3 regions of the Arthrobacter sp. P4_H3 genome follow, and region 1 is predicted to be linked to each of the others. Evidence: predicted binding sites of a transcription regulator. Region 1 holds the regulator's gene; each other region holds the start of a gene.
What was found. Region 1 encodes HrcA, which represses chaperone genes, less so after heat shock. Its sites were predicted from a motif close to TTNGCACTCGNNNNNNNCGAGTGCNAA; they were not measured.
Positions count from the first base shown of each region.

Region 2: the regulator HrcA is predicted to act here: its motif matches at 5,063-5,089, upstream of groES (co-chaperone GroES).
Region 3: the regulator HrcA is predicted to act here: its motif matches at 2,536-2,562, upstream of groL (chaperonin GroEL).

Region 1 is NZ_JBFUKK010000001.1:306,933-316,363, forward strand. Features, by position in the region: gene AC1DRE_RS01450 (PhoH family protein) at 1-261, opposite strand, end outside; gene AC1DRE_RS01455 (GerMN domain-containing protein) at 623-1,585, shown strand; gene AC1DRE_RS01460 (16S rRNA (uracil(1498)-N(3))-methyltransferase) at 1,630-2,412, opposite strand; gene dnaJ (molecular chaperone DnaJ) at 2,415-3,542, opposite strand; gene hrcA (heat-inducible transcriptional repressor HrcA) at 3,637-4,650, opposite strand; gene AC1DRE_RS01475 (DUF3097 domain-containing protein) at 4,884-5,735, shown strand; gene AC1DRE_RS01480 (DUF4870 domain-containing protein) at 5,859-6,278, shown strand; gene hemW (radical SAM family heme chaperone HemW) at 6,327-7,556, opposite strand; gene lepA (translation elongation factor 4) at 7,593-9,431, opposite strand, start outside.
Region 2 is NZ_JBFUKK010000009.1:86,514-97,094, forward strand. Features, by position in the region: gene AC1DRE_RS13590 (helix-turn-helix transcriptional regulator) at 1-499, opposite strand, end outside; gene AC1DRE_RS13595 (ATP-dependent DNA ligase) at 601-2,124, opposite strand; gene AC1DRE_RS13600 (dihydrofolate reductase family protein) at 2,188-2,790, shown strand; gene groL (chaperonin GroEL) at 2,914-4,524, opposite strand; gene groES (co-chaperone GroES) at 4,610-4,903, opposite strand; gene AC1DRE_RS13615 (hypothetical protein) at 5,111-5,497, opposite strand; gene AC1DRE_RS13620 (THUMP-like domain-containing protein) at 5,553-6,797, shown strand; gene AC1DRE_RS13625 (shikimate 5-dehydrogenase) at 6,860-7,690, opposite strand; gene AC1DRE_RS13630 (glycoside hydrolase family 3 N-terminal domain-containing protein) at 7,812-9,518, opposite strand; gene AC1DRE_RS13635 (glutamate--cysteine ligase) at 9,657-10,581, shown strand, end outside.
Region 3 is NZ_JBFUKK010000008.1:1,155-11,735, reverse strand. Features, by position in the region: gene AC1DRE_RS12475 (RNase H family protein) at 1-514, opposite strand, end outside; gene groL (chaperonin GroEL) at 725-2,353, opposite strand; gene AC1DRE_RS12465 (ABC transporter substrate-binding protein) at 2,649-3,980, opposite strand; gene AC1DRE_RS12460 (cold-shock protein) at 3,980-4,183, opposite strand; gene AC1DRE_RS12455 (LytR C-terminal domain-containing protein) at 4,353-5,000, opposite strand; gene AC1DRE_RS12450 (DUF3263 domain-containing protein) at 5,050-5,337, opposite strand; gene AC1DRE_RS12445 (uracil-DNA glycosylase) at 5,515-6,282, shown strand; gene AC1DRE_RS12440 (siderophore-interacting protein) at 6,298-7,137, shown strand; gene AC1DRE_RS12435 (threonine/serine exporter family protein) at 7,196-8,692, opposite strand; gene AC1DRE_RS12430 (lipid II:glycine glycyltransferase FemX) at 8,722-9,855, opposite strand; gene AC1DRE_RS12425 (DNA/RNA non-specific endonuclease) at 9,915-10,581, opposite strand, start outside.

The sequences.
Region 1 (9,431 bases):
GAGGAGGCGCATGATCCGGGGAACGTCCGCAGCCGGGCCGCTGATGGCCAGTTCGTTGCCGCGGACATGGAAATCGACTGCCGGGAACTGTTCCTCAATGAAACGGAGGGCCTCGTCGTGGCTGCCCAGGGACTGAACCATCTGTTCGGAGTTGTCAAAGATGACCACCTCCGTCCGGACACCGGGAAGACTATGGGGAAATTCACCTGTGGTGCGCTCACCGGAGCTGAACCGGGGCCTTCCGTTTGTTGCTTCAGTCATGGTGCCGGCCTGCGGGCCTCTGGTCCCCTCCAGTTAGGAAATTTGTCGCTCTGCCTGATCAGTTCGCCTTCGCTGCGTCAGCGTCGGGCTCCGTGCCGGGCCGAGTCCTTCCATCTTACGCCAGTACGCCGCGCGGGAACCTCGGACCATTGCCGTCCAGTGTCCGGGCCGCAACCGTTTCGTTGCAGGTTCCCGTAATTAGGTATCAACTTCGTATCGGCCTCATATCGTTCCCGTTGCAGTTCGGCCGACCGTCCGTAAACGCCGCTGGGGGCCGAAGACTCCATGTAATGCTGGAATCCATTGCAGAGTGCGACACAGGCACGTTCACACGGACAGGGCGGAGGAACCCGGAAGCACCATGGAGATCTGGAATCCACGACGCCGGAACACAGCGGGAGGCAGTCGGGCACGTTCCGCAGCGCTCCTTTTTGTGCTGCCCGCCGCCCTGGTGCTCTCCGGCTGTGTGGCCACTCCTCAACCGCCCGAAACAACGGCGGCCAGCACGCCCCAGGCCATGACCGGGTCCGCCACCGCCGGCGTTCCCAGCACGAGTGCCCCGCTGGAGACCACGCAGGCTTCGAACAAGGCTCCTGTGTACTGGATCGGCCGCAGCAACGAAAACGTCTTCCTCTACCGTGAATTCCGGGACGTCCCCGAGCAGGAAAACCCTGTCACGCGGGCGCTGCGTTCGATGATGTCCCAGAAGCCGCTGGATCCGGATTTCTTCACCCCGTGGCAGAACCCGAAGAAGCTTGCCACCTCCATCTCCGGCAAAAACGTGATCACGGTGGATGTCTCGCCGGATGCCTTCAACAGCAATCTCGACGAAGACATGGCAAAGCGGGCCATCCAGCAACTGGTGTACACAGCGACGGCTGCCGGTGCGAGCTCGGGGCTGGTGGACTCCGGCCAGCAAATCCAGGTGGTGATCCTCGTCGACGGGCACACTGATTACCTCGCGTTCAACCACGTCCGGCTGGGTACGCCTACTCCACGCGGCGCGGGCATGGTGGCGCCGGTCTGGATCATTGATCCACAGGAAGGTGTGCGCGTTGCTGACGGCAGCGTCAAAATCAGCGGACGCAGCACGCTCCCCGGGGCCAAGCTCCGGTGGAAGATCCTGAAGGTCGAAGGCAGCACCGACAAGGCGGCCTATCTGAGCGGTGACGTCACGGCGTCGGCCGAGGCGACGCAGTCCGGGCTCTTCTCCCTGAACGTCAACCTCGCTCCGGGAAACTACGAAGTCCGCGTTTCCCAGATCGATCCCGGGACGCCCGACCGCGAAATGAACGTGGACACGCGCGGCTTCACGGTTGAGTAGCAGCTGAGCCTTTCACCGCAACACCCCTGAATCAGCGGACGCTGCTACCAGCGTCCCAGGATATCGCTGGCGAGAACCGTGGCGGCCGGTCCCGCCGTGGAAGACCTGAGTACGTGGTGGCCCAGAAGCGCCGTCACCGCACCGGCACTGCACAGCTTGGTGACCTCCCGCGGACTGATTCCGCCTTCCGGCCCGACAATGAGCAGGATTTCACGCGGCCCCGGACCACCGGTCCCGCCGTCGCTGTCACCGTCGCGCCAGGACTCCAGAACGGCGCGCAACGGCCGGACTGCATCCTCATGGAGGATGATGGCCAGGTCCGCCGCAGCGACGGCGGCCTGCAAACCTGCACCGTCGACGGCGGCACGAACCTCGGGAATCCAGGCCCGGCGCGCCTGTTTGGCCGCTGCGGTCACCACGGACTGCCACTTGGCATGCGCTTTGGCGGCCCGCTCACCTTTCCACCGGACGATGGAGCGTTCCGATTGCCACGGGATGACCGCATCGATTCCCAGTTCGGTGGCAGTCTCCGCGGCAAGTTCGTCGCGGTCGCCCTTGGCCAGCGCCTGAACCAGGACAAGGCGCAGGTCCGGGCGCTCTTCGGTTTCGAGCGCCGCGCACTCCACGGTCAGCTCGCCCTGGCCCACGGCGGCGACGGTCCCGGTCAGCCTCTTGCCGGCTCCGTCGGCTATGTCAACGGATTCCCCTACGGAAATCCGCTTGACGGTGACGGCATGCCGGGCTTCGGCTCCCTGCAGGACGTACTGCGACCCGGGAACCTGCTGGTCCAGTGCTCCTGGGGTTGCGAAAAAGACCGGGTTGCTCACCGCTACAGGTTACCGAACCGGTCCCGCAGCTTGGCGAACACACCGCCGCTGGCGGTGAGTTTCCCCTCGGTGTACTGCTCGCCCCGGAGTTTGGCCAGCTGCCGGAGGAGGTCTTCCTGTGCGGCATCAAGCTTGGCCGGGGTCTCGACCTGCAGATGGACCTTCAGGTCGCCGCGGCCGTAGCCCCGGAGATGGGTGACGCCGAGCCCGCGCAGGGTGATGACCTCACCGGACTGGGTGCCCGCCTTGACGTCGATTTCCTGCTGCCCGTCGAACGTGTCCAGGCTGAGTTCGGTGCCCAGGGCTGCGGCGGTCATCGGGATGTGCAGGGTGGCGTGAAGGTCGTCGCCGTCACGCACGTAGGTGGCGTCGTTGTTGACCCGGATCTCCACGTACAGGTCGCCGGAGGGGCCGCCGGCAGGCCCGGCTTCGCCCTGGCCGCCCAGCTGGATGCGGGTTCCGGTGGCTACGCCGGCAGGGACCTTGACCGTCAAGGAACGGCGGCTCCGGATGCGGCCCTGGCCGTTGCACTCGTTGCAGGGATCCTTGATGACGGTTCCGAAGCCTTCGCAGGAACCGCAGGGGGCGGCTGTCATGACCTGGCCCAGGATGGAGCGGACGGCCCGCTGTACCTGGCCGCTGCCGCCGCAGATGTCGCAGCGCTCGGGGTGGCTTCCGGGCTGGCAGCAGGAACCCTCGCAGGTGGGGCACGTTACGGCTGTGTCCACCTCAAGCTTCTTGTTGACGCCGAAGACGGCGTCGCGAAGGTCGATGCGGACGCTGATGAGGGCGTCCTGGCCGCGGCGGACGCGCGAAGCGGGCCCGGCTGAGCCGCCCGCTCCGAAGAACGTGTCGAAGATGTCCTGGAAGGCGAAGCCCTGGCCCGAGTAGCCGGCACCGCCGAAGCCGTTGTCCGTGCCGTTCTCGTTGCCGGTGGTGTCGTAGACACGGCGTTTCTGCGGGTCGGACAGCACTTCATAGGCGTGCGTGACAGCCTTGAAGCGGTCCGAGGCATCCTCGCCGGGGTTAACGTCCGGGTGCAGGGTTCGCGCAAGCTTTCGGTAGGCTTTCTTGATCTCTTCGCCCGTCGCTTCGGGTGAGACTCCAAGAACGTCGTAGTGGCTGCTCAAAGTTCGTATCTCTTCCTGGTTGTACTGCCTGTGATGCTGCTGCCGCACCCCGCAAGCCGGGACACGGAGGCCTGGTTGGCTGATGAAGGACCGGTCAAGGTCCGAGGATCCTGGAAAGGTAGCGTGCCACGGCCCGGACCGCGGCCATGGTGGTGGGATAGTCCATCCGGGTGGGGCCAAGGACGCCAACCTTGGCACTGGAGCCGGGGCCGTAGCCAGTAGCCACCACCGAGGCTTCGGCGAGTCCGTCGTACGGATTCTCGCGGCCGATGCTGACGGTGACGCCACGGGGGTCCTCCGCCATTTCGCTGAGCAGGCGGAGCATGACCACCTGTTCTTCGAGTGCCTCGAGGACCGGGCCGATGCTCAGCGGGAAGTCAACATTGGATCGTGCGAGGTTGGCGGTTCCGGCCATGACCATCCGCTCCTCGCGGGTGCTGCTGGCCAGGGCGTCCAGGCCTCGCGCCAGCGCCTGGGCGGCATGCCGGCGTGACGGTTCACACGCGGCGACGACGGCGGGCAGCGCCTGCGGGAGAAGGCTCAGCGGTGTGCCGGAAAGGCTCTTCAGGAACCGTGTGCGAAGACCCCCGAGCTCGTCATCGCCGAGGTCCTGCCCGACGTCAATGACGCGCTGTTCGACTTTTCCGGTGTCCGCAATCAGCACGATCAGGACCTGCCGCGGTGCCAGCAGCACGAACTCGATGTGCCGCACCATGGCACGGCTAAGGTGTGGATACTGCACCACCGCCACCTGGTTGGTCAGCTGCGACAGCAGCCGCACGGTGCGTTCCAGGACATCGTCCAGGTCGTCCGACCCTTCCAGCAGCGTCTGGATGGCCCGGCGTTCGGCCTGCGACAGCGGCTTGACCGCGGAGATCTGGTCAACGAAGAGCCGGTAGCCCTTGTCCGTGGGGATGCGGCCGGCACTGGTATGCGGCGCCGTGATCAGGCCCTCGTCCTCCAGCGCTGCCATGTCGTTGCGGATGGTGGCACTGGAGACACCCAGATGGTGCCTTTCCACCAGCGCCTTGGAGCCAACAGGTTCGCGGGAATGGACGTAGTCCTCCACGATGGCGCGCAGTACTTCAAGCTTGCGTGGTTCGCTCATTCTCCACCTCCGATCGGCTTTCGCGTGCCATGGGCCCGGCATTGCGCCAGGCGCATATCCCGTCACCAGTTAGCACTCGTCATGTCTAAGTGCTAACCAGTCTAATATGAGTCGCCGCGTTGTTAGCATTGGTACCGCTCCGGGCGAAACTCCGGCGCGGAACCGGACGTGCGGATAAATGAACCCACGGCCGCCCTGGTTCCCTCCTCCTAGTGCAAGGCAGTGTGTATCGGATGTCGTACCAGAACTGGGGCCCGCAGGACATCACGGCTCCCCGGAAATCCGAGCTTCCCGAAGTTCCGGTTGAACGCGGCATGGTGCTTGAAGACGTGCAGTCCGGCTGGGTGGGCGCTGTCACCAGGGTGGAGAAGTCGGGCGGCATGCATGTTGTGGCACTGGAGGACCGGCGCGGCAAGTCGCGCACCTTCCGCCTCGGCTACGGGTTCCTCCTGGAGGGCCTGCCTATCCGGCTGATGCCGCCTGCTCCCCGCGCGCAGGCAGCCCCCGCCGGATCCAACCGGACGGCCTCCGGGTCGGTGCGGGTGGCCGGCCAGCGCGCGCAGGTGGCCAAGGCAAGCCGCATCTGGGTGGAAGGCAAGCACGATGCCGAACTCGTGGAAAAGGTCTGGGGTGACGACCTCCGTGTGGAGGGCATCGTCGTCGAGCCTTTGCACGGCATCGACGACCTCACGGCGGCGGTTGCCGCGTTCCAGCCGGGCCCCGGCCGGCGGCTGGGGGTGCTGGTTGACCACCTCGTGGCCAACTCAAAGGAGTCGCGGATCGCCGACGCCGTCATGGCGTCCCCCGGCGCCGCGGGCAACGTGCTGATCGTCGGCCACCCCTACGTGGATGTGTGGCAGGCGATCCGCCCCGCAGTGCTCGGCATTGACGCGTGGCCGGTTATACCGCGCGGCGTCGACTGGAAGACCGGAATCCTGACGGCCTTCGGCTGGCCCCACGAGACAAAGGAAGACATCGGCCTGGGCTGGCAGAAGCTGCTGGGGGCCGTCCGCAGCTACGCAGACCTCGAACCGTCCCTGCTGGGCCGGGTGGAAGAGGTCATCGACTTCCTCACCGTGCCGTAAGGGGCCGGTGGACTCTCCGAATGCACCACTGACCCCGTATTCTTGATACGGCGGTTGTTGCTGTTGTGGCAGCGTCCGCTTTTCCGGGAACCACCGCACCACTGCAATCCGAAGGACGACACCGTGGCAGAAGACGCACGTGAACAAAGGGACAACCAGGCCGGCCATGGCCAGCCCCAGTATCATGGTGTCCCCGCCAACGCACTGCCGCTGACGGCCAACGAAGACCGGCAGTGGGCGACGCTCGCCCACTTCGGCGGCATCCTTGGATGTGTCCCGTCGCTGCTGATCTACTTGATCTTCAAGGAGCGCGGGCCGTTCACGGCGCAGGAGTCCAAGGAAGCACTGAATTTCACCCTGCCTCCCACCGTCGCGGCGGTCATCTGCAACATCCTCGTGATGCTTCCGGTCGTGGGAAACATCTTCGCGGTGCTGGCCACACTGATCTGGATCGCCGTGACCTGCTTCTCGGTCGCGGCCGGCATCCACGTGAACCGGGGCCAGCCGCACCGGTACGAATTCAACCTGCGCTGGATCAAGTAACCGGCTGAGGCCGGGCCGTCCGGGCACTGCCCGGACGGCGAAGCCGAATCAGTCCGGAAGGATCCTTCTGACCACGGCGTCGGCGAGGAGCCTGCCTTTGAGCGTGAGGACGAGCCGGCCCCTGAACGCCAGGGCGGGGTCCACCAGGCCATCGGCGATCAGCCCCGCGACCGCGTGCCGTCCCGACGTTCCCAGCCCGGCAACCTCGAGTCCGCTGCTCAGCCTGGCTTCGAGCATGACCCGCTCAACGTTCCGGGTTTCGGCGTCGAGCGTTTCGCGGCCCGCTGCCGGCGACGCGCCGCTGGCGAGCCTGCCCGCGTAGGCGGTGGGGTGTTTGACGTTCCACCAGCGGACGCCGCCGACGTGCGAATGCGCGCCGGGGCCGATCCCCCACCAGTCGTCCCCGCGCCAGTACGCCAGGTTATGCCGGCATGCCTGTTCCGGCGTGCGGGACCAGTTACTTACCTCATACCAGCCGAGGCCGGCGGCGCTGATGAGGTCGTCCGCGAGTTCGTACTTGTCGGCATGGTCGTCGTCGTCGATTCCGGGAACTTCGCCGCGGCGGATCTGGGCGGCCAGCTTGGTGCCGTCTTCCACAATCAGCGCGTAGGCACTGATGTGGTCCGGCCCGTACGACAGGGCGGTTTCGAGTGAGTACCGCCAGTCCTCCAGGGACTCGCCCGGGGTACCGTAGATGAGGTCCAGGCTGACCGCGAGGCCGGCATCCCGTGCCCACTGCACCACCTGCGGCACGCGGCTGGGCGTGTGGGTGCGGTCGAGCACCTTCAGCACATGCGGGACGGCGGACTGCATCCCGAAGGACACACGCGTGAAGCCTGCGTCAGCCAGCAGCTGGAGGGACTCCGGGGTGACGGAATCCGGGTTTGCTTCGGTGGTGACTTCGGCGCCGGGCTCCAGCCCCCATACAGCAACGGCCGCGGTGAGGATGCGGGCCAGGTCCTCCGCGGGCAGCAGCGTGGGCGTGCCGCCGCCGAAGAAGACCGTGCCCAGCCGTCGGTCAGGCAGCCCGCTGGCCTGCAATGCCTTGGCGGCAAACTCCACCTCGGCGATAGCCGTGGAGGCATAGGCGTCCTGGGACGCACCGCCGCCGAGTTCCGTGGCCGTGTAGGTATTGAAGTCGCAGTACCCGCAGCGGACGGCACAGAAGGGGATGTGGACGTACAGCCCGAATGCCCGCCCGGCAGCGCCGTCGGCGGCCTGCGCGGGAAGCAGGCCGTCCGACGGCGCGGGGTCACCGAGGGGTAGGACGCTAGGCATTGCTGCGGCCTCCGGAGGTTCCGGCCACTGTCATCACTACTTCTTGGCCTTGTCCTTGGACTCGTCGGTGGTCAGCGCGGCGATGAAGGCTTCCTGGGGAACCTCAACGCGGCCCACCATCTTCATGCGCTTCTTGCCTTCCTTCTGCTTTTCCAGAAGTTTGCGCTTACGCGAAATATCGCCGCCGTAGCATTTAGCCAGGACGTCCTTGCGGATGGCGCGGATGCTTTCGCGGGCGATGATCCGGGATCCGATGGCAGCCTGGATGGGAACCTCGAACTGCTGGCGAGGGATGAGCTCGCGCAGCTTGCCGGTCATCATCACACCGTAGGCGTAGGCCTTGTCCCGGTGGGTGATGGCGCTGAAGGCGTCCACCTGTTCGCCCTGGAGCATGATGTCAACCTTCACGAGGTCGGCAACCTGGTCGCCGTCCGCTTTCCAGTCAAGCGAGCCGTAGCCGCGGGTCTTGGACTTGAGGATGTCGAAGAAGTCGAAGACGATTTCGGCCAGCGGCAGGCGGTACCGGATTTCCACCCGGTCCTCGGACAGGTAGTCCATGCCGCCCATAATGCCACGGCGGCTCTGGCACAGTTCCATGATGGCGCCGACAAAGTCATTCGGCGCCAGGATGGTGGCGGACACCATCGGCTCCCGGACTTCGGCGACCTTGCCGGTGGGGTATTCGCTGGGGTTGGTGACGTGGACGACCTTCTTGTCCTCCAGCGTCACCTCGTACTCCACGTTCGGTGCTGTGGAGATCAGGTCAAGGTTGTACTCGCGTTCCAGCCGTTCACGGGTGATTTCCAGGTGCAGCAGCCCCAGGAAGCCCACCCGGAAGCCGAAGCCCAGGGCGGCCGAGGTTTCCGGCTCGTAGATCAGGGCGGCGTCGTTGAGCATCAGCTTCTCCAACGCATCGCGGAGCACCGGATAGTCGGTGCCGTCCAGCGGATAGAGGCCGGAGAAGACCATCGGCTTGGCATCCGCATAGCCTGGCAGCGACTGCGCGGCAGGCTTGGCCAGGTTGGTGACGGTGTCGCCCACCTTGGACTGGCGGACGTCCTTCACACCGGTGATCAGGTAACCCACTTCGCCGACGCCCAGGCCCTTGGAAGGCGTGGGTTCCGGGGAGCTCACGCCGATTTCGAGGAGTTCGTGCGTGGCGCGCGTGGACATCATCTGGATCCGCTCACGCGGGTGCAGCATGCCGTCAACAACGCGGACGTAGGTGACCACGCCGCGGTAGGTGTCGTACACGGAGTCGAAGATCATGGCACGGGCGGGGGCATTGGGATCGCCCACCGGGGCCGGCAGGTCGCGCACGATCTTGTCCAAGAGGACCTCGACGCCGGCGCCGGTCTTGCCGGAGACCCGCAGCACCTCGTCCGGGTCGCCGCCGATCAGGCTGGCGAGCTCGGCCGCGTACTTCTCGGGCTGGGCGGCGGGAAGGTCGATCTTGTTCAGGACCGGGATGATGGTGAGGTTGTTCTCCATCGCCAAGTACAGGTTGGCGAGGGTCTGGGCCTCGATGCCCTGGGCGGCGTCAACAAGCAGAACCGCGCCTTCGCAGGCAGCCAGCGAACGGGAGACCTCGTAGGTGAAGTCGACGTGGCCGGGGGTGTCGATCATGTTCAGGGCGTAGCTGGTGCCGTCAACTTCCCAGGGCATGCGGACAGCCTGGGACTTGATGGTGATGCCGCGCTCACGTTCGATATCCATACGGTCCAGATACTGGGCCTTCATGTCGCGGGACTTAACGACGCCGGTGTACTGCAGCATGCGGTCGGCCAGAGTGGACTTACCGTGGTCAATGTGCGCAATGATGCAGAAGTTCCGGATGATGGCCGGCTCTGTTGCGGCGGGCACCGGGGCGGTGCG
Region 2 (10,581 bases), on a different contig from region 1:
CCTGGGCCGTGCCGAGGAGGCCGAGGGCAGACAGGTCCTTGTCGTGGAAACGCTGTCCGAATTCAGCCACGCGGGAGAAGGCATGCAGGGCGCCTGCTGGATCACCGCCGTAAAGTTTGCCCAGGCCCTCCGGGAGGAGCAGGAGGCCCTGCACGGCGCCAGGCTCGGCCATTTCCTCCACCAGGCGCCGGCCGCGGGCAAACCACCCTCCGGCCCGGGCCTGTTCCCCGAAGAACATCAGTTGCATGCCCATCCAGCCCGCGCAGCGCGCGGCGCTTTCGACATCGCCCACCACCAGGTACTCCTCGTGGGCGCGAGTCAGGGTGTCCAGCCCCGTGGTGCCGGCACCGGTCAGGATCTCGGCGGTAGCCATCCGTTCAAGGTCGGCAGCCGGCAGCCCGCCGCGCTCATCTGCGTCGCGGAGGCGCTCATGGGCTTCGGTCCAGCGATGCTCCTGAAATGCTGACCTGCCCCGGTCGATGTCCGTCTCAGCTGACATGCTGGCCTCCTGATACCACCCGCCCAGCCGGTTAAGCGCCACGGTACGCCCGCCGGAGAACCGGCACAAGCGGACCGCCGTTGCCTTGCAGCGCTCATCCGCTACGAACGCAGCAGCGCGCGCAGTGTCTGGATGGTGTCTGCCTCTGCCGCCGTCTTGTCGTCGCGGTAGCGCTTGACGCGTGCGAACCGAAGGGCAATGCCGCCCGGATAGCGCGGGGAGTTCTGCACGCCGTCAATCGCTATTTCGACGACGGTGACGGGTTCCAGCCAGACGGTCCCCGCAGTGCGCCGCACCTCAAGTTCCTGGAACCTCCCGGTCTGCCACCGCAGCAGCGCGTCGGTGAGGCCCTTGAAGGTCTTGCCCACCATCACATAGCCGCCGGGTTCGCCGAACTCACCGGCCGGGTCGAGGGCTCCGAGGTGCAGGTTCGACAGCAGCCCCGTGCGCCGTCCTGACCCCCACTCGCAGGCAAGCACCACCAGGTCATAGGTAAGCACGGGTTTCACCTTGACCCAGTTGGAACCGCGCCGGCCGGCCGCGTAGGCCGATCCGACCGATTTGACCACCACTCCCTCGTGCCCCGCGTCGAGCGCCTCCCGCGACACTCTTTCAGCCACGTCCGGATCCACCGTGATCTCCCCCGGGATCCGGTGCCCCGGGGCGATACGCTCCAGCACGCCGATGCGCGTGGACAGCGGCTCGTCGAGGAGGTCCCGGCCATCAACGTGCAGTACGTCGAAGAACCATGGATGCAGCACGGTGGTGCGTGCCGCGTCCGCCCCGAACCGGGACATGGTTTCCTGGAAGGGCCGCGGGCCGCCGTCCTCATCGAGGGCGAGGGTCTCGCCGTCGAGGATCACATCATGCACCGGAAGGCTGCGCACTACTTCCACCACCTCGGGCAGCCGGTGGGTCACCTCGGCAAGTGTGCGGGTAAAGATGCGTACTTCGTCGCCGGCGCGGTGCACCTGGATGCGCGCGCCGTCGAGCTTGTATTCCACGGACGCCTTCCCCGTGATCTCCAGCGCCGCGCCGGTACTTGCCGCGGTTGACGCGAGCATGGGCTGCACGGGACGGCCGACGACGAGGCCCACGGCGTCAAGCTCTGCGGCCGTGCCGGTGATGGCCAGGAGGGCGGTTCCGCCGAGGTCGCCGGAGAGCATCGCAGCGCGGCGTACGGCGTCCACGGGCCGATCGGCGGCGCGGGCAACGGCATCCGTCAGCACCCCCTCAAGCGCACCGGTGCGCAGCTCACCGAGCAGCACGCCGGCTATGAATGCCTGCTCACGCTCGGTGGCTGCCGCCGTGAGCTTCCGGAGGGTCGCGGCGCGTTCCGCTGCCGATCCGGCGCCTCCCGTGACGAGCAGCCTATCCAGCGCAGCATCGAGGTCGGCGACAGTCAGGCCCGGCTCGGCGGCCCGCTCCCCCATGGCCGCCGTCATGCCGCGCCAGCCGATCCCTACCCTGCCCTGGCGCGGTTTGGCGATGAGCAGGCCGACGGCCGTCGCGATCTCCCCGGGGTCAAGCCGGCGCAGCAGGTCGGCCAGTGCTTCGACCTTCGCGAGCCGGGAGCGGGTTGACGCGATGGCATCCGCGGTTCTCACGAGCTCGTCGAGCAGCATGGCACCAGTCTGCCACGCCAACTGACACTGGACAGGGTCGGAACGCAGTTCCAGACTGGACGCATGGGAATCATCGTCGCGAACCTGTTCATCACCCTCGACGGCGTCTACCAGGCGCCCGGTGGCCGCGAAGAGGACCCTGAGGGCGGCTTCGCATTCGGAGGCTGGCAGGCACCCGTGTCCGATGACGAGGCCGGCGCTGCCATCGGCGAAGAGATCTCCCGCATCGACGCCCTGCTGCTCGGCAGGAAGACCTACGACATCTTCGCTTCCTACTGGCCCCACCAGTCCGACGAGATCGGCGGCACGCTCAACCGGGTGCCGAAGTTTGTGGTCTCCAGCAGCCTGACTGATCCCGGCTGGGCCGGCACTACGGTGCTGCCGGATGCCGCCTCCGCCGGACGGCTTCGCGAGGAGTACGGCCAGGTGCACATGTTCGGCAGCGGCGTCCTCATTCGCTCACTGCTGGCTGCGGATGTGATCGACCGCCTCCACTTCTGGCTCTATCCGGTCACCCTGGGCCAGGGCAAGCGCCTGTTCGACGCCGGCACGATCCCCGCTTCCTTCCGCCTCACCGAGCCGGCGCGCACCTTCCCGAAGGGAGCGGTTTCGCTGGTTTACGAGCGTGCGGGCGACGTGGAAACGCAGGAAATGGGGGCCACGTAATGGGCAAGGTCGTTCGCCACGCACGTTCGCTACGCGGTCAATAGGGAGCGACGTCCCGCACACCCGGAACGCAAAGAACCGGCCCAGCAACGCTGGACCGGTTCTTGTGCAGTTGACTACTAGCTAGTGCTGGTGGCCTGCGTGCTCGTCCTCGTCGGCCGGCTTTTCGACAACGAGGGTCTCGGTGGTGAGAACCAGCGCTGCGATGGAGGCGGCGTTGCGGAGGGCTGCCCGCGTCACCTTGACGGGGTCGATGACTCCGGCAGCGATGAGGTCTTCGTATTCGCCGGTCTTGGCGTTGAAGCCGTGGTGGATGGCGGATTCCGCGACCTTGGCAGCGACGACATAGCCGTCAAAGCCGGCGTTCTGGGCGATCCAGCGCACAGGCTGGACCAGGGCGCGGCGCACGATGCCCACAGCTGCCGCTGCGTCACCTTCGAGCGCCGTGACGGCAGGGTCCTCGTCCAGTGCCTTCAGGGCGTGGATGAGGGCGGAACCGCCACCGGCAACGATGCCTTCTTCGAGGGCAGCGCGGGTGGAGGACACGGCGTCCTCGATGCGGTGCTTCTTTTCCTTCAGCTCAACCTCGGTGGCTGCGCCGACCTTGATCACACCGATGCCGCCGGCCAGCTTGGCCAGGCGTTCCTGCAGCTTTTCCTTGTCCCAGTCGGAGTCGGTGCGGGTCAGCTCGGCGCGCAGCTGGGCAACCCGTGCCGCAACGTCCTCTGCCGATCCGGCACCATCAACGATGGTGGTGTTGTCCTTGGTGACCGTGATGCGGCGGGCCGTACCCAGCACCTCAAGGCCAACGGAGTCCAGGCTGAGGCCCAGTTCCGGGGAGACAACCTGTGCACCGGTAAGGGTGGCGATGTCCTGCAGCATTGCCTTGCGGCGGTCACCGAAGCCCGGAGCCTTGACGGCAACGACGTTCAGGGTGCCGCGGATGCGGTTGACGATCAGCGTGGACAGTGCCTCGCCGTCGACGTCTTCGGCAATGATGAACAGCGGCTTGGAGCTCTGCAGCGCCTTCTCCAGCAGCGGCAGGAAGTCCTGCACCGAGGAGATCTTGCCCTGGTTGATCAGGATGAGGGCGTCTTCAAGGACAGCTTCCTGGCGTTCCGCGTCGGTGACGAAGTACGGGGACAGGTAGCCCTTGTCGAACTGCATGCCCTCGGTGAGGACCAGTTCGGTCTGCGTGGTGGAGGATTCCTCGATGGTGATCACACCATCCTTGCCGACCTTGCCGAAAGCCTCGGCCAGGAGCTCGCCGATCTCGTCGCTCTGTGCCGAAATGGCGGCGACGTTGGCAACCTGGGTGCCTTCGACCGGGCGGGCGTTCTCGAGCAGGCGGGCAGCAACGGCTTCCACTGAAACCTCGATGCCGCGCTTGATCTGGCCCGGAGCGGCGCCGGCCGCAACGTTGCGCAGGCCTTCCTTGACCAGTGCCTGTGCCAGAACGGTGGCCGTGGTGGTGCCGTCACCGGCAACATCGTTGGTCTTGGTGGCTACTTCCTTGGCCAGCTGCGCGCCAAGGTTTTCGAACGGGTCATCCAGTTCGACTTCACGGGCGATGGTCACGCCGTCGTTCGTGATGGTGGGAGCGCCCCACTTCTTGTCCAGCACGACGTTGCGGCCGCGCGGGCCGAGCGTCACCTTGACCGTGTTGGCGAGCTTGTCGATGCCGGCTTCAAGCGACCGGCGGGCAGCGTCGTTAAACGCAAGCTGCTTTGCCATGGTTTTGTCCTTTCAAGACAGAAACCCCGCGCCGCTGATCTGTCAGACATGCGTCAGACGGATCGGCGGCGCGGGGGTCCAAGAGTTACTTTACGACGATCGCCAGAACGTCGCGGGCGGACAGCACGAGGTACTCGGTGCCGCCGGTCTTGACTTCGGTTCCGCCGTACTTGGAGTAGATAACAACGTCGCCGACGGCTACGTCGACCGGAACACGGTTGCCGTCCTCGAAGCGGCCGGGGCCTACTGCGACAACTTCGCCTTCCTGCGGCTTCTCCTGCGCGGAGTCCGGGATAACCAGGCCGGAAGCCGTGGTCTGCTCGGCTTCGAGCGGGCGGACAACAATACGATCCTCAAGAGGCTTAATAGAGACCGACACTCGGACCTCTCCTTCTACGTCAGTAAATTCATGGACTGGAAAACTGTTGCGCCTCGGCGTGCAAACCGTCGTCGCGGTGCCGGCAGCAGCGTGGCTGGCAGTTCTCCATGTGTTAGCACCCTCCTAGGGAGAGTGCTAATGATGACTCTATGTAAGTGGTTAGCACTCGGTCAAGGCGAGTGCCAGAATTTGGTCCCCGGTGAACGCTTAGCGCCCTGCCAGGTCCTCAAAGTCGACGTCGTCGCCGTCGTCCGTGTCGTCGTCTCCCGTAACGTTGCGGTTCCTGTAAAGCACGACGGCGGCGGCGAGCGCCGTGACCACCGAGGCAATCAGGAACACCAGTCCGCCCGCGCGAACGGCGGTGTACGACTCGCGGATTTGCCGGGCCTCGTCGGTGGCGTCCTGGATGTTCTTGCCGCCCACCGAGTACACGGTCGCGTTGAAGGAATCCAGGACGAAGATGATTACCAGGAGCGCCAGGCAGACTACGGCGATAGCGGAACCGGCGATCAGCGCCGGCCTGGCGTACTTCGCAAGGCCCGTTTGTTGGTGGTGGTCATTACTCTCCGGCTGCGGCCCTGCGCTGTCTTCCATGCTCTCAACACTATCGGCACCGTCGGTGTCTGCCTCCTCGATTAGGCTTGATGACATGGCTGACGCACCGCAGGACCTGATCGCTCCGCTCCTGACCAGCGAAGGCTGGGAGCTGCTGGCTTCACTGGGGCCGTACCGGGAGGACGATGCGTTCCGGCTCAATGAATCACTCCGGAAGGCCGGCCACTCCCCCGCCCTGGTGTCGGCGGTCCTCACCCAGTCCCGGCTGCGGACCAAGGCTGAAGCCAAGTTCGGCGAATTTGCCCGCCAGATGATTTTCACGCAGGCAGGGCTGGAGCAGGCCACGCGACTCAACGTCGCGGCCAGGCACGCGGAACGGTTCGCGACCGCCGGAATTGAACATGTGGCCGACCTCGGCTGCGGGCTCGGTGCCGATTCCATGGCACTGGCCTCGATGGACATCAGGGTCACCGCCGTGGAAATGGACGAGACCACTGCCGCCTGCGCCACCATGAACCTGATTCCCTTCCCGCAGGCCAGCGTGGTTCACTCCGATGCCACCTCCGTTCCCCTCGACGGCGTGGACGGCGTGTGGCTGGATCCGGCCCGCCGCACCACCTCCAGTTCCGGGACGCGGCGCATCTGGGATCCGGAGGAATTCTCCCCGCCGCTGTCCTTCGTGGAATCCCTCGCAGAGTCCGGACGGGCAGTGGGCGTGAAGATGGGACCGGGCATTCCGCACGACTCCGTCCCCGCAGGCTGCGAGGCGCAATGGGTTTCCGTGGGCGGCGACGTCACCGAGGTGACGCTGTGGTTCAACGCGGTCAGCCGGCCGGGCATCCGGCGTGCGGCCCTTCTCCTCGGCCCGCAGGGCGCCGCGGAAATCACCAGTGCAGAAGAGTTCGACGCCGGCCCCGTTGCCCCCGTGGGCCCGGTGGAGGGCTACCTCTACGAACCTGACGGCGCCGTCATCCGGGCCGGCCTCGTGGCGGACGTCGCGGCACGGCTCGGCGGCCACCTCGTGGACGAACACATCGCCTACATCTGCGCACCCGAGCTCCTGGATACGCCGTTCGCCAGGGCCTACAAGATCCTGGAGGTCATGCCCTTCAACGTCAAGGCCCTCAAGGCCTGGGTGAAGCAGCACAACATCGGCGTGCTGGACATCAAGAAGCGGGGTACGTCGGTCACCCCGGAAGAACTCCGCAAGCAGCTCCTCCCCGGAGGAAAGAACGCCGGCAAGTCCTCCAAAGGCAAAAAGACAGCCACCCTGGTCCTCACCAGGATCGGCGAGGACCGGGTGGCCATCTCGGTGGAGCCGGTACAGCCCGGCACCTAGCCCGCTGCCTGTAGCCGGGACGTCTCCGTTACTGGGCCTTCTCCTTTACCGCGCCCGCTCCGTTACTGGGCCCGCATGAAGTCTTCCGCCGCGCGGACCTGCTCATCGGTGGGCCGGACACCGGTGTACAGCACAAACTGCTCCAGGGCCTGGATGGTGGCCACTTCCGCACCGGTGATGACCGTCTTGCCGGCAGCACGGCCCGCTTTGATGAGGGGCGTCTCGGCGGGCAGCGCGACGACGTCGAACACCACTTTCGCGGCGTCCACTGCCTCCGGCGGGAAGGACAGCGAGTCAGCATCCGGCCCTCCCGCCATACCGACGGGCGTGACGTTGATGATCATGTCCGCCGTGCCGCCCGCATCCGCTGCGGGAAGCTCGGGGCTCCACTTGAACCCGTAGAGATCCGCGAGCGGCTTACCGGATGATTCGTTGCGGGCGATGATGGTGACGTCCCGGAATCCTGCGTCGCGGAGGGCGGCGGCGGTGGCTTTGGCCATGCCGCCGGAACCCTTGAGCAGCACCGAGTAGTGGGCGGGCACGGCGTTGCGCTGCAGCAGCTGCTCGATCGCCGTGTAGTCGGTGTTGTACGCCGTGAGCCGGCCGCCGTCGTTCACGATCGTGTTCACCGAGTCGATCGCTTTGGCCGAGGGGTCCATGACGTCAACCAGCGCGATGACGTCTTCCTTGTACGGCATGGACACGGCGCAGCCCCGGATGCCCAGGCCCCTGACGCCGGCGATGGCCTGCGCCAGGTCCGTGGGCGCGAAGGCCTTGTAGATCCAGTTCAGGCCCAGCTGCTCATACAGATGGTTGTGGAAACGGGTTCCGTTGTTGCTCGGCCGGGCCGAGAGGGAGATGCACAGGGTCATGTCTTTATTCAGAATTGGCACGTGGTCCATTAAACGCCCGGCAGCCGCAGATCCCCCTTAAGGACAGGGCAGGTCGCGAACTAAGACGGGCGGGCCTGCACTATTACGCAGCCGGGACTGCTGCGCAGCCGGGCAGCGGCGCTCAGCAACCGCTGCCGGGGGCGAAGGGCCCGACGGCGACAGGCAGCTTTCCGGGGGCGGTCGCCTTTCCCGCCAGGACGGCTACCAGGGCGTTGAAGGCTTCCTGGCTTCGTCCGTACAGCGCCACCTTCGCGGGCGCTGTCGAGCCCGCCAAGGACCACGGCGCATCGAGGGCCACCACAACATCGCCTTTGGCCGGCGGTTCTTCGTAGCCGATGAGGGTCACAAGCGGGCCTGCGCCGACGGTGATACCAGCCGCACGCGCGGCCTGGACAAAACGCGCCCGGTCCTGTTCACTGCCTCCGGACAGCCGGACGCTGCCGGGCACCATCGCACCCTGGCACGGTCCGGCAAGGACGGTGACTGCCGCCGCGGAAACCCGCTGGGAGAGGGCGGAGCCGCTGCCCGGCGCAGCGCCCTGCGGCGCAGCGGTCCGGGCGCGCCACATCATCATCGTCACCACGCGCTGGGCCGCCTCCTCCAGGCGCTGCAGAGGCAGCGTGCCGGATTTGACGGCACTGACCACTGCCGCGTGCGCCGCTGCCACGTCCCCGGGCATCAGCAGCAGGTCCGCACCCGCGGCCAGCGCCCGCGGTGCGGCTGATTCATCGGGGAACTGCTTTTGCACCGCGCCCATGTTGAGCGCATCCGTCACGGCAACACCTTTGAAGCCCATGCCGCGCAGGGCCGCGTAGCTCGGTTTGGACAGCGACGCCGGAATTCCCGGTTCCAATGCCGGGACGGAAATGTGGCCCGTCATGATCATCGGCAGGCCGGCATCGATGGCGGCCTGGAACGGTTTCCAGTCCTTCGCCCGGAGTTGCTCCACCGTGGCCTTCTGCACAGGCAGGTTCTCATGCGAATCCACGGCCACGGAGCCGTGCCCGGGGAAGTGTTTGGCCGAGGGCAGGACCCCGGCCGACAGCATCCCCTGGGCAAAGCCGACGCCCAGGCTGGCCGCCGCGTCGGCGTTCCCGGACATTGACCTGGCGCCGATGGTGGGATCCTGCGGCCCGGCGGTGACATCAGTGGCAGGCGCGAAGTCCGCGTTGAAACCCAGCCCGGCCAGCTCGGAAGCCAACGCCGTGCCGGCATCGGTTGCCAGCGCGAGGTTGCCGGCGGCGCCGTAGCTCATGGGAGCCGGCCATTCCGTCAGGGGAGCACGGAGCCTGGCCACCACGCCGCCTTCCTGGTCCACGCCCAGGATGGCCGGCCAGGTGCGTCCGTCCGCCTTGGCCGCTGTCTGCAGGCGGGCCAGTCCGGCCGCCATGGCGGCGGTGTCCACGGTGCCGTCGGCGGCGCGCGGCACGTTATCGCCCATGACGATTGATCCGCCGAGGTGCAGCCGTTCCATGGTGGCCGCGTGGGCTGCGAAGTCGGTGCCGGCGAAGAACGGCATCAGCACCTGTCCGGCCTTCTGTTCAACGCTCATTTTCGCGACGGCGGCGCGCGCCGCGTCGTCATCCTTCTGCTGCGGGCCCCAGCCCAGTTGCCGCTCCCCCGGGGCCGGTGCGGAAGGTTTCGGGGTTGCCGGGCGGCCCGAAACACCGGGTCCGGAGCGGGAAGCGCTCCCCGACGGCGTTGCCGACGCAGTGTCCGGCGACGTTCCGGAACCGGACGGAGCCGGCACACCGGTGCAGGAGACGGATGCAAGCACTGCCGCCGTCACCGCCAGAGTGGCTGCTTTTTTGGCTGCTGTTTTGGCCACTGTGTTCCTGTGAGCACTTTCACTGCGTCCCTGAGTCCAAGCCATCACCTCGATGCTACCCCTGCACTAGACTTGAACCACCCGTTGCCCGCCCGCAGGCGGCTTCGGCAGGTGACGGCGGAACAGTGAAGGGACCACATGAAGATTGATTTCGCTTCATCCAGGCAATCAACTCTTGGTGTGGAATGGGAGCTGGCCCTGGTCAACGCGCAGACGGGCGAACTGGCCTCGGTGGCCAACGAGGTGCTCCGCGGCGTGACGGCCAACCACCCCGAGCTCAACGAGGACGATGAACACCCCCACATCAAGCAGGAACTCCTGCTGAACACCGTGGAACTCGTCACCGGCATCTGCGAAACAGTGGCCCAGGCCAAAGCCGACCTCAGCAGTTCCCTGGCAGCAGTCCGGGAAGTCACCGACCCCATGGGCGTCGAAGTCTTCTGCGCCGGAAGCCACCCATTCAGCCCTCCCCAGCTGCAGCCGGTGACGGACAAGGCCCGCTACGCCAAGCTGATCGACCGCACCCAGTGGTGGGGCCGCCAGATGGTCATTTACGGAGTCCACGTGCACGTGGGCCTGGACAGCCGGGACAAGGTCCTTCCGGTCCTGGACGGCCTGGTGAACTACTTCCCGCACTTCCAGGCGCTGTCCGCGTCCAGCCCGTTCTGGGGCGGCGAGGACACCGGCTATGCGTCCCACCGTGCCCTGATGTTCCAGCAGCTTCCCACTGCCGGCCTGCCATTCCAGTTCTCCACCTGGGCAGAGTACGAGTCCTACGTCGAGGACATGTTCACCACCGGAGTGATCGACACCATCTCCGAGATCCGCTGGGACATCCGCCCGGTCCCCAACCTCGGCACCATCGAGATGCGCATTTGCGACGGCCTGGCCACCCTGGAGGAGGTCGGCGCCATCGCAGCCCTGACCCAGTGCCTGGTGGACGAATTCTCCACCACGCTGGACAACGGCGGCACGATTCCCACCATGCCGCCCTGGCACGTCCAGGAGAACAAGTGGCGCGCGGCCCGCTACGGCCTCGAGGCGATCATCATCCTCGATGCCC
Region 3 (10,581 bases), on a different contig from region 1:
TGTCTGTTCCACCGCCGGCTCCCGTGCGCGGCCGGGAGGCCCCGTCCCCGCGCACGAAGCCCGGGCCTGACCGCACGGCAACGCCCTGCTGATAGGCGGTCGCGGCAGCCCTGGCGCGGTCGTCAGCGGCTTCGTTCAGGTCATGGCCGGCGTGACCCCGCACCCATTCAAAGCGGTACTTGCGTCCTGCAAGCGAATGGTCGATTTCGCGAAGGATCTCCACGTTCAGCACGGGTTTGCCGTCCGCCTTGCGCCAGCCCTTGCGCTTCCACCCCGGCATCCATTTGGTCACCGAGTTAATCACGTATTGGCTGTCGCACAGGATGTGCAGTTCCTCGTCCGGAAGGTGCGCCGTGCAGCGGAAAAGATCCAGCACAGCCATCAGCTCGCCCTGGTTGTTTGTCCCGTGCGGCCAGCCGCCCGCCCGCCAGCAGTCATCATTCACGTACCAGGCCCATCCGGCCGGACCGGGATTTCCTAAAGCCGAACCGTCGGCTGCTGCAGTAATCGTCACCGCACTATCCTGCCAGACCGGCCCGACATTGTGGTTCTCCGCAGCAGGAACCAGTCCAGTGGACACGGGTCCAGTACCCGCCTGGCGGGACTGCCGGCCGCCGTCCGCAGCCGTCCCTGCCGACGCGGCTTGGGCCCGCAACGCAAAAGTGCGGCCCCCTCGAATCGAGGGAGCCGCACTTAGTGTGTGCGTCAGGCGCGGTTGGACAGGTTAGAACCCGCCCATACCGCCCATCTCGTCGCCGCCACCCATGGCCGGAGCGTTCTTCTCCGGCTTGTCGGCCACTACGGCCTCGGTGGTGAGGAACAGGCCCGCGATGGAAGCGGCGTTCTGCAGAGCAGAGCGCGTTACCTTCACGGGGTCGTTGATGCCGGCAGCCAGCAGGTCAACGTACTGCCCGGTTGCGGCGTTCAGGCCGTGACCTGCAGGCAGGCCGCGGACCTTGTCCACAACAACGCCCGGCTCAAGGCCGGCGTTGAATGCGATCTGCTTCAGCGGTGCGTCGATGGCAACGCGGACGATGTTCGCGCCCGTTGCTTCGTCGCCTTCGAGCTGCAGGTTGGCGAATGCCTTGGCGCCAGCCTGGATGAGGGCTACGCCGCCACCGGCAACGATGCCTTCTTCAACAGCAGCCTTGGCGTTGCGGACAGCGTCCTCAATGCGGTGCTTGCGTTCCTTGAGCTCAACTTCGGTAGCGGCACCGGCCTTGATGACTGCAACGCCGCCGGCCAGCTTGGCCAGCCGTTCCTGCAGCTTCTCGCGGTCGTAGTCGGAATCGGAGTTCTCGATCTCGGCGCGGATCTGGGAAACGCGGCCGGCGATCTGGTCTGCGTCGCCTGCACCCTCGACGATGGTGGTCTCGTCCTTGGTGACAACAACCTTGCGTGCCTTGCCCAGGAGTTCAAGGCCGGCGGTCTCAAGCTTGAGGCCGACTTCCTCGGAGATGACCTGGCCACCGGTGAGGATGGCGATGTCCGCGAGCTGCGCCTTGCGGCGGTCGCCGAAGCCCGGAGCCTTGACGGCGACGGACTTGAAGGTGCCACGGATCTTGTTGACGATCAGGGTGGCCAGGGCCTCGCCCTCGATGTCTTCGGCAATGATCAGCAGCGGCTTGCTGGACTGCATGACCTTCTCGAGGACAGCAACCAGTTCCTTGACGTTGGAGATCTTGGAGTTGACGATCAGGATGTACGGATCCTCGAGGACCGTTTCCTGGCGCTCAGCGTCGGTGACGAAGTAAGCGGAGATGTAGCCCTTGTCGAAGCGCATGCCTTCGGTGAGCTCAAGCTCGAGGCCGAAGGTGTTGGACTCCTCGACGGTGATAACACCTTCCTTGCCAACCTTGTCCAGCGCTTCAGCGATCAGCGCGCCGATTTCGTCGTCACCGGCGGAGATCGATGCCGTAGCGGCGATCTCTTCCTTGGTTTCGATTTCCTTGGCGGAAGCGAGCAGCTCGATGGTGACGGCTTCAACAGCCTTCTCGATGCCGCGCTTCAGGGACAGCGGGTCAGCGCCGGCTGCGACGTTGCGCAGGCCTTCCTTGACCAGGGCCTGTGCCAGCACGGTTGCCGTGGTGGTGCCGTCGCCAGCGACGTCGTCCGTCTTCTTGGCAACTTCCTTGACCAGCTCGGCGCCGATCTTCTCGTAGGGATCGTCCAGCTCGATCTCCTTGGCGATGGAAACACCATCGTTGGTGATCGTGGGGGCGCCCCACTTCTTTTCGAGGACGACGTTGCGTCCACGCGGGCCGAGGGTGACCTTGACGGCGTCGGCGAGGATGTTCAGGCCCCGCTCAAGACCGCGGCGTGCCTCTTCATCAAATGCAATGATCTTGGCCATAACGGCAGTAGTCCTTTCGGGACAGTCGTTAAGAATGAACCTTCGCTGCGGTGCCCGCGACGGACGACCCTTCACCGTCGGCCTCTGTATGCCGCGCGGATGGGATCTCACCCCAGCAAGGTATTTCTTTCGCTCCTTGTCCTTCCCGCTTAGTCCACAACCGGCCGGAACCGGGCGTCGATTTAGCAGTCAGTCCGTGGGAGTGCTAAGTCAATAATTAGCACTCCCCCGGGGAGAGTGCAAGCAGAGACTGCGGGAAATGGCGCGCCTGCGGCCCGCGCTACGCTAGGAGCGATCAGCCGACGGCGCGGGCGGCAGTTTCGCTGCCGGTCATCCTGGCCTTGTTGTCCGCGGAATAAGTGAACACCATGTAGTTGGCCGAGGTTACGTCCCCGTTGGCGTCGAAGCCGATCCGGCCGGACTCGCCGTCGTAATCCGCAGGCTTTCCGGCCTTGATGGCGTCGGCGCATTCCTTGTAGTTTTTGCACACCGCGGCCGTGTCCTCCCCCGAGGCTGCGGCCGGCACTGTTCCGCCGGACTTCGCACTCCCGCCGGAGACGGCGATCAGCCGCGCAGCAATGGAGGATCCGGCGTCGTCCTGGGCCGCGGCCGCGGCGATGGCCGCCAGGTTCACCGCGTCGTAGGTTTCCGCGGCGAACGTCATGTCCTTGAGCCCGGGATCAACCGCCACGAGCTCGCCCTGGAAATGCGCAGTCGGGAAGACGCCCGGAAGGATCCCGCGGGCGCCGTCGAGGGCCTTTGACCCGAGGGCGGAGCCGTACTGGTTGATGGCGCCGTCGCTGAGGATGAGCTTGCTGCCGGCCAGACCTTTGTTGTTGAGTTCTGCAATGGCGCCCTGGGCTCCGGTGCGCGCCACCAGGACGACGGCGTCCGGGCCGGCGGCCTTGGCGGCCGCGGCCGCCTGTTGTGCCTGGCCAGGCGTGAATTCGGCATCGGCGACGGTGCCAAGGCCGGCCGCCTTGGCGGCCGCTGCAACGGCCACGGCGACATCCTTGCCGTAGCTGCCTTCCTCGTGGAGGACCGCTATGGTCCTGGCCCCGCCGTCCTTGGCCAGTTTGACCAGGACGGGAGCCTGGGCGACGTCGGCTGCTGCCGTGCGGAAGTAATACCCCCCGCTCCTGTACCGGGAGAGTCCGTGCGCGGCATTCGCCGGGGAAATGACAGCCACTTTGGCGCGGGCCAGGACATCAATCGCGCCAGGCGCGCGGCTTGAGTCGGTGGGACCAATGACCACATCGGCCTTCGCCGCCACGAGTTCCTTGGCCTGGGCCGTTGTATCCTCGCTGATTTTCTCCGGGAGCAGCTCCACCGGCCGCCCCTTGTGGCCCCCTGCGGCGTTGATCTCCTCGACGGCGAGCTTGGCCGCCGCGAGCTGCGCGGAGTTCAGGAATGACTGCTTTCCAGTGCTGTCCAGGATCAGGCCGATGCGCAGGGTCCCGTCACCGCCGGCATCGACCGTGGCGACACGGGCGTTTCCGGTCTGGCCAGAGCAGCCAGCCAGCACCAGCGCCGCGCCCGCGGCAAGCACCACAGCGGCGAACCGCAGCCTCGCACTACCGGAGCGGACGGGGATCGTTGCGCCATGCACCGCCGCGGAAGCAAGCATCAGACCGGCCGGACGTTCTCTGCCTGGGGACCCTTTTCGCCTTCGCCTACTTCGAACTGCACCCGCTGCCCTTCGTCCAGGGCCCGGTAGCCCTCGCCCTCGATGGCCGACCAGTGGACGAAGACGTCGTCGCCGGAGCCGTCAACGGTGATGAAGCCATAGCCTTTTTCGGCGTTGAACCATTTGACGGTTCCCAATGCCATGTTGCCCACACTTTCCGGTTGCTTCTGTTCGGTCCACGTCACTGTGCACCGTCGGGACGGTCCGCGCGTTGCGGCGCGGCATCCGGAATCACTCTAGCTATTGCCGTTGCCGGGCGCAGGGCCGCGGCCTGCGAGCCCCCAATAGTTATTCAGGCGTAACCGAATTCCGCTACTGGAAGCCGGGCCCGAGGACCACCACAACAGGCTGCTGGAATTCGGCGGAGTCAACGAGCGAGGTGATGTTGAGGAGTTCCCCCAAGGCCTCTGCGTTGGCTTTTTGCTCAGCTCCGTTGTAGTAGATCACGGAGGACTGTTGCGGCATTCCGCCCCAGTTGCCCACCGGTCCCAGTGTCCAGCCATCCGCCGAAACAGTGCTGCTCACGCGGCCCGCAAGCCCCGCAGTCGCGGTCCCGTTGTAGACCGCCACGGGCTGGGACTTGTCAACAACCGGTGCATCGTCCTCGGGAGCGGTGGACTGAGCGCCGGTGGTGGGGAGCGCTTCACTGGCGGAGGGAGTCGTAGTTGGATCCGCGCTGGGCTCGGCGCCCTGGGATGCTGTCTGCGACGCTTCAGCGGAGGAGGAAGCGGAGGGGCTTTCCTGGGCGGACCCTGCCGCCATGAGCGGGGTCCCGGTGGGGACGAATCCCAGTTTGGGCAGGAACAGGAAGGCAACCAGACCGATAGCGAGAGCCACGACGCCGACAGCCAGAATGGGTCCCAGCCGGCGCCGGGGAGCATCGGAAGCGACCCGGTGGACACCCTGTCGTGAGGAGGTCTCCGGGACCTTGTCGAATTCATCCCGAGCGTATTTGGTCATGGTAAAACGATGTCCTTGCTGGTACTTGCTGATTTCTCAGCCCTGACTCTTACGCGTCTGAGCCCAAACGGCGCGCCGTGCGTGCCCGTTGGCGTGACGTACGTAGTCTACGCAATCTCTTCACGAGCATGGGGTCGTGGGCGAGGGCGTCCTCGGTATCAATCAGCGTGTTGAGGATCTGGTAATAGTGGGTGGCGGAGAGGTCGAACAGCTCCCGGATGGCTTGCTCCTTTGCCCCGGCATACTTCCACCACTGCCGCTCGAGCCCCAGCATTTGCTGGTCCCGCTCACTCAGCCGTGAGCCCGGCTGCGGGGCGGGCAGGAGGTCCAGGGTCACCGCGGTTTGGCTGCCGGTGTCCGCAAGTGACAGATCATCGCGCGCTGGTTCGGCCACGGCAAACTCCTTCACTTGATCCGGTTAAAGTCTCTTTCCATGGTACGGGCGAATAACACGCCTGTCATTTACGCTGTGTGACGTGGCGAAGGGGAGGCCGAGCACTGCGAGAATGGACTCGTGTTTGATTCTGAAGCCTTGTTCGAGCTGGAGCCTGCCGTCGAGGGTGCTGACTTCGCCGAGATGGCGCGGATGCCGTTGGCGGAACTGGTGGCTCCCGACTGGGCCGCGGCGCTTGCCCCCGTCGAAGCGGAACTGCGCAGCGTCCTGAGGTTCCTGGCAGCTGAAGTGGCGGCCGGGCACCCGGTGCTTCCGGCGCCGTCGAACGTCCTGCGTGCCTTTCGGCGACCGCTGGCTGAGGTCAGGGTGCTCATCGTGGGCCAGGATCCGTACCCGACCCCTGGCCACCCCATCGGGCTGTCCTTCGCAGTGGACGGGCACACCCGGCCCATTCCTCGCAGCCTGGCGAATATCTACAAGGAACTTGAAGCCGACCTGGGCCTGCCGGCCCGGATACACGGTGACCTGTCGCGCTGGGCGGAGCAGGGGGTCCTCCTGCTGAACCGGGTCCTTACGGTCCGTGCGGGTGCGGCGGGGTCCCACCGCGGCAAAGGGTGGGAGGCCATCACGACGGCGGCCATTGCCGCCGTTGCCGGACGGCGCTCCGCCGACGGCAGCCCTGTGCCCTTAGTGGCCGTCCTGTGGGGCAAGGATGCCGAGACCGTCCGGCCCCTGCTGGGGAACGCACCCGTGCTGGCCAGCGCCCATCCCAGCCCGTTGTCAGCCTCGCGGGGATTCTTCGGTTCCCGGCCGTTCAGCCAAGCCAACGAAACGCTCCGGTCGTTGGGTTCGGAGCCGGTGGACTGGGAGCTTCCCCCAGTTACTTAGCCTAGGCTTACTTACATGACTTCACTGCCCGCAACCACTTCAGCCAGCCGAAAATCGCGTCCCCAGACGAATCTCACGGTCCTCAGGCGCGAGGAACTCTCGCCCCACATGGTGCGGATCGTGGCCGGCGGCGAGGGCTTCTCCAGCTACGTGAACAACGATTACGTCGACCGTTACGTGAAGATCGCCTTCCCCCAGCCCGACGTCGAATACCCGCTCCCCCTGGACCTCTGGGCGGTCCGGGAGTCCATGCCGCGTGAACAGTGGCCGCACACCCGGACGTACACGGTGCGCTGGGTTGATGAAGAAAACCGTGAGCTGGCCATCGACTTTGTGATCCACGGCGACGAGGGGCTGGCGGGGCCCTGGGCGGCCAAAGCCCAGCCCGGCGACAGCCTGGTGTTCACCGGGCCGGGCGGTGGCTACAACCCCGACCCTGCTGCCGACTGGCACCTCTTCGCCGGTGACGAGGCCGCCCTCCCTGCGATTACCGCCGCCATCGAGTCGTTGCCGCCGGAGGCCCGTGGCCAGGCGTTCCTGGAGGTGGACAGCGACGCCGAGATCCAGCCGGTAGCGGCACCGGCCGGGCTGCAGATCCGGTGGCTGCCGCGTAACGGCGTCCCTGCCGGAAGCAGCGAACTTCTGGTCAACGCCGTACGGGATGCCGAGTGGCCTGGCGGCCGGGTGCAGGTATTCGCCCACGGCGAGCGCGGCTACATGAAGTCCCTCCGGGAGGTCCTCTTCCGTGAGCGGGGCCTGGAACGCGGGCAGGTATCGCTTTCCGGGTACTGGGCCTGCGGACGGGTGGAGGACGACTTCCAGGCTGAAAAGAAGCTCCCCATCGGCCAGATCTAGCGGACCGATCCAGCGGACCGCGGGCGGGAACTGATCCGGAGGCGGAGGCTGTGCCCGGCTAGCGGCGGCGGGCGCGGCGGCGTTCGTTGCTGGCCAGGCTGCGGGTCAGCGGACGGGCCAGGGTATCGCCCAGAACGATCCCGGCGGCGACGCCGAGAACGATCGCCCCCGCGTTCAGCATGCCCCCGGCGCCCAGCAGGATATCCGACTCTTCGATCGTCAATACATACATGGACCGGAATATGGTGAGTCCCGGCAACAGGATCAGTGCGGCGGGGACGGCAACCACCAACTGCGGGGCGCCCATCCGGAGTGCCACCACCCGGCCGAGCAAGCCGATGACGACGGCGGCCAGGGCCGGCGAAAAGCGCGGCCCGATTCCCAGTGCCTCACCACCGATGAGGACCAGATAGCCGATGACACCCACGGCCGCCGTGGGGAGGAGAAGCTTCCAGGTTGTCTGTTCGGTGATCCCGATGGCGACGACGGCGATGGCAACGAAGGCCCCAATTGCCCACCACGGGTACGCCGGAGGGAAGGTTTTGGTGACGTCGATTGGCTCCATGCCGGTCTTTGCGACCACCACGAAGCCGACGGCGATGCCGGTCACGAGGGCGCCGAAGGTCAGGATGGTTGACAGGAAACGTCCGGCCGCAGTGACCGGGAATCCGTTGATGGCGTCCTGTACCGACGAGACGAGCCTTCCGGTCGGAAGCAGCAGCAGGATGCCGCCGACCACCACGATCTCGGGGGCGATCTGTATCCCCACCGGGCTGCCGAACCGCGACAAGAGCAGGGCGATGAAGGTGACCAGGAACGCGCACGAGGCGGTAATAAAGAAGTCCGGTGTGCGCCAGCGGCTCAGTCGCCGGGCCAAGAGGCTGACCAGCAGGTTGGACACGAAGGCAACCGCGGAGGCTCCGAGCCCGCCACCGAGCACACCGACGAAGACGGCGGCGAACACTGCAAACGCGACCGTAACCATCCAGCGTGGGAATGGCTTGGAGCTCCGGACGATTTCGTCCAGCCGGCGCACTGCCTCGTCGCGGCCGACACCGCCGGCCACAATCTCCGTGACCAACTGGTGCACCTGGGCCAGGCCCGCGTAGTTGTTGGTCCAGGACCGTACCACCCGCAGCAGGGTGATGGGTGTCTGGTCCTTGGGGGCGTAGTTGATGGCCACCGACTGGTTGGTGATGTCCACTTCGATGTGCTTCAGGCCCAGGGCGGCTGTGATAGCGATGATGCTGGTCTCCACTTCCAGGGCACCAGCACCGTACCGGAACATGGACTCGGCCAGGTGGAGCGCGAAGTCGATGGTCTTGCGCGCGGACGTGTCCACTCCCCCCACCTGGATCATGGGGTTGGCGTACGGGCTGCCCGCAAGCCTGTCCACGATGCTCATGGGGGCCGTGGGCGGGTTCTCACCCTGTACCAGCCTGCGCAGCATGCGCTTGGCCGCGGCGTTCTGTTGTACCTGGGACGCGGTGAGTGGTTCGGTCGGGGGCAGCTCCCCCGTGGGCGGCCTGCGGCGACCGTCCGGTGCTTTGGTCATTGCGGCCTCCTCAAGGGCATCACACGGGTTTAGTAGAACTGCTGGCCTGTTCGACGGGTGTACAGCTGGCGCGCGACGCGTTCGCCGGCGGCCAGCCAGGCCTTGTATTTCAGCGGACTGATCACCTGGTCGTAGCATCCCACGAAGTCGGTGACCGTCTTGCTGAAACTCGTCTTGAACAGCCCCAGCCCGTGGAACGGGTTGGAGGTGTCCTTGAGTTTGTCGCTTGGCGGCGTTCCGCAAAAGTCGTATTCCGTGCAGCCGAGTTCCTTGACCTGGTTGATCGCCGTCCATTGGACCAGATGGGAGTCGCCGTACTGGCTGCGCTTCTGCAGCGAACCGCCGTCCTTGTACGTCCCCTTCCGGCCGTAGTTGATCACGAAGGCGCCCACTGAGGGAACCCCGTTCTCGTAGACGAACAGCAGCCGGCCCTGGCCGCGCTCAATGAAGTTGGTCCAGAACTTCTGGTAGTACCCGTATTCCCGGACCCTGACCTGCGACTTCGCTTCCACCGTGGTGGTCATGAGGGCGTACATGGCCCGGAAGTTCTCCTCGGTGGCCTCCGCGTTGCGGACTTCCACACCCTCCCGGATGGCCCGGCGGACGGCGTTGCGCCCCCTGGAATGCAGGTTTCGCAGCAGCTGGTTCTCCTCCGGCGCGATATCGAGCAGCGCGGTGGAGTCGTTGGGCTGCAGGTTGTGGGTCTTGACCAGGCCCGCGCCCTCGATCACCCGTTTGGCATCCTCGGAGAGGATGATGTCAGGCTCGATCTTGATGGCGAAGACGCCGAGCCTTGCCCGCTTAACGAACTCGGCGTTTGCGGCGGCGATTCCCGGGATGTCCTCCACGGTTGCCACGTCCGGCCCCTTGATGAGGTACCAAAGCTTGCCGAGGACCGGGAAGGACTTCTCCAGCACCAGGTTGTAGCTCGTGTAGTCGGCCGTTTCGTAGACCAGGTGGAGGGGCTTCCAGCCGAAGTGCTGCTTGACCTCGGCAAAAGCCTCGGACTGCAGCAGGTTTCCGCCGTTCGGGTTCGCAGTGACGTGGGTGTCCCAGTTGGCGACCTCCTCGGCGGAGGCAAAGCGGGCGGTGAATTCTCGCAAGTGCGCGGTGTCCAATCTTTGCAGGCAGGGCTTCGGCTGCATGCCGGGCATGCAATCCATAAGTCTATCGGCCCTGCCTCGGAAGACACTGACCGGCACCCTCCCCCACGGCCGCGGACTCAGAGCCGGATCTGCTCCATGGACTCGAGCCGTAACGCCATGGGCTCCTTGCCCCGGGATCGCTGGCTCTTGACGAGCCGGTCCGCGTTCTCCAGCCGGGAAAGGCTCAGCCCGGTCAGCTCGGCGATCTGCCGCACCGGGACCTGAAAGGTGCGGAACGGACCAAGCGGCGGTGGTTCGTCCGCCAGGAGCCGTTCCCGGACAGCCTTCTTGAGCTCCACTTTCCCCAGCAGCGGCGACTGGTCCAGGAGGAATCCCGCGGCAGCAAGTTTTCCGTCCATGGTCCAGGCAGCGACTTTCCAGAACTTCCTGGGAATCTGGACGCCCCGGTAGGGCAAGTCGTCCTCCTCCAGGACGGGACCGGTGAAGACGCTGAGCTTGGCGTCGTTGAGGTCGGCATGGTTGAGCACATGGTCCTCCAGCCCGACCCACAGTTCCTTGCCCTGGTTGAAGTCGTCAACCTGGGGTGCGGCGTTGGTGAAGGCGAAGGTGTCCTGGTTGGCTGCCTTGGCCGTGGCCGTGTCGCCCCAGACGGGATCCAGCCGCCGCACGAGATGCCCGCGGTCGAAAGCGTTGTTCTTGTACACCTCCGGCCCTGCCTGCTGCTCCTTCGGAACCCGGGAATCAAAATGCCAGGTTCCTTCGCGGGCCAGCGGCACCAGCTCG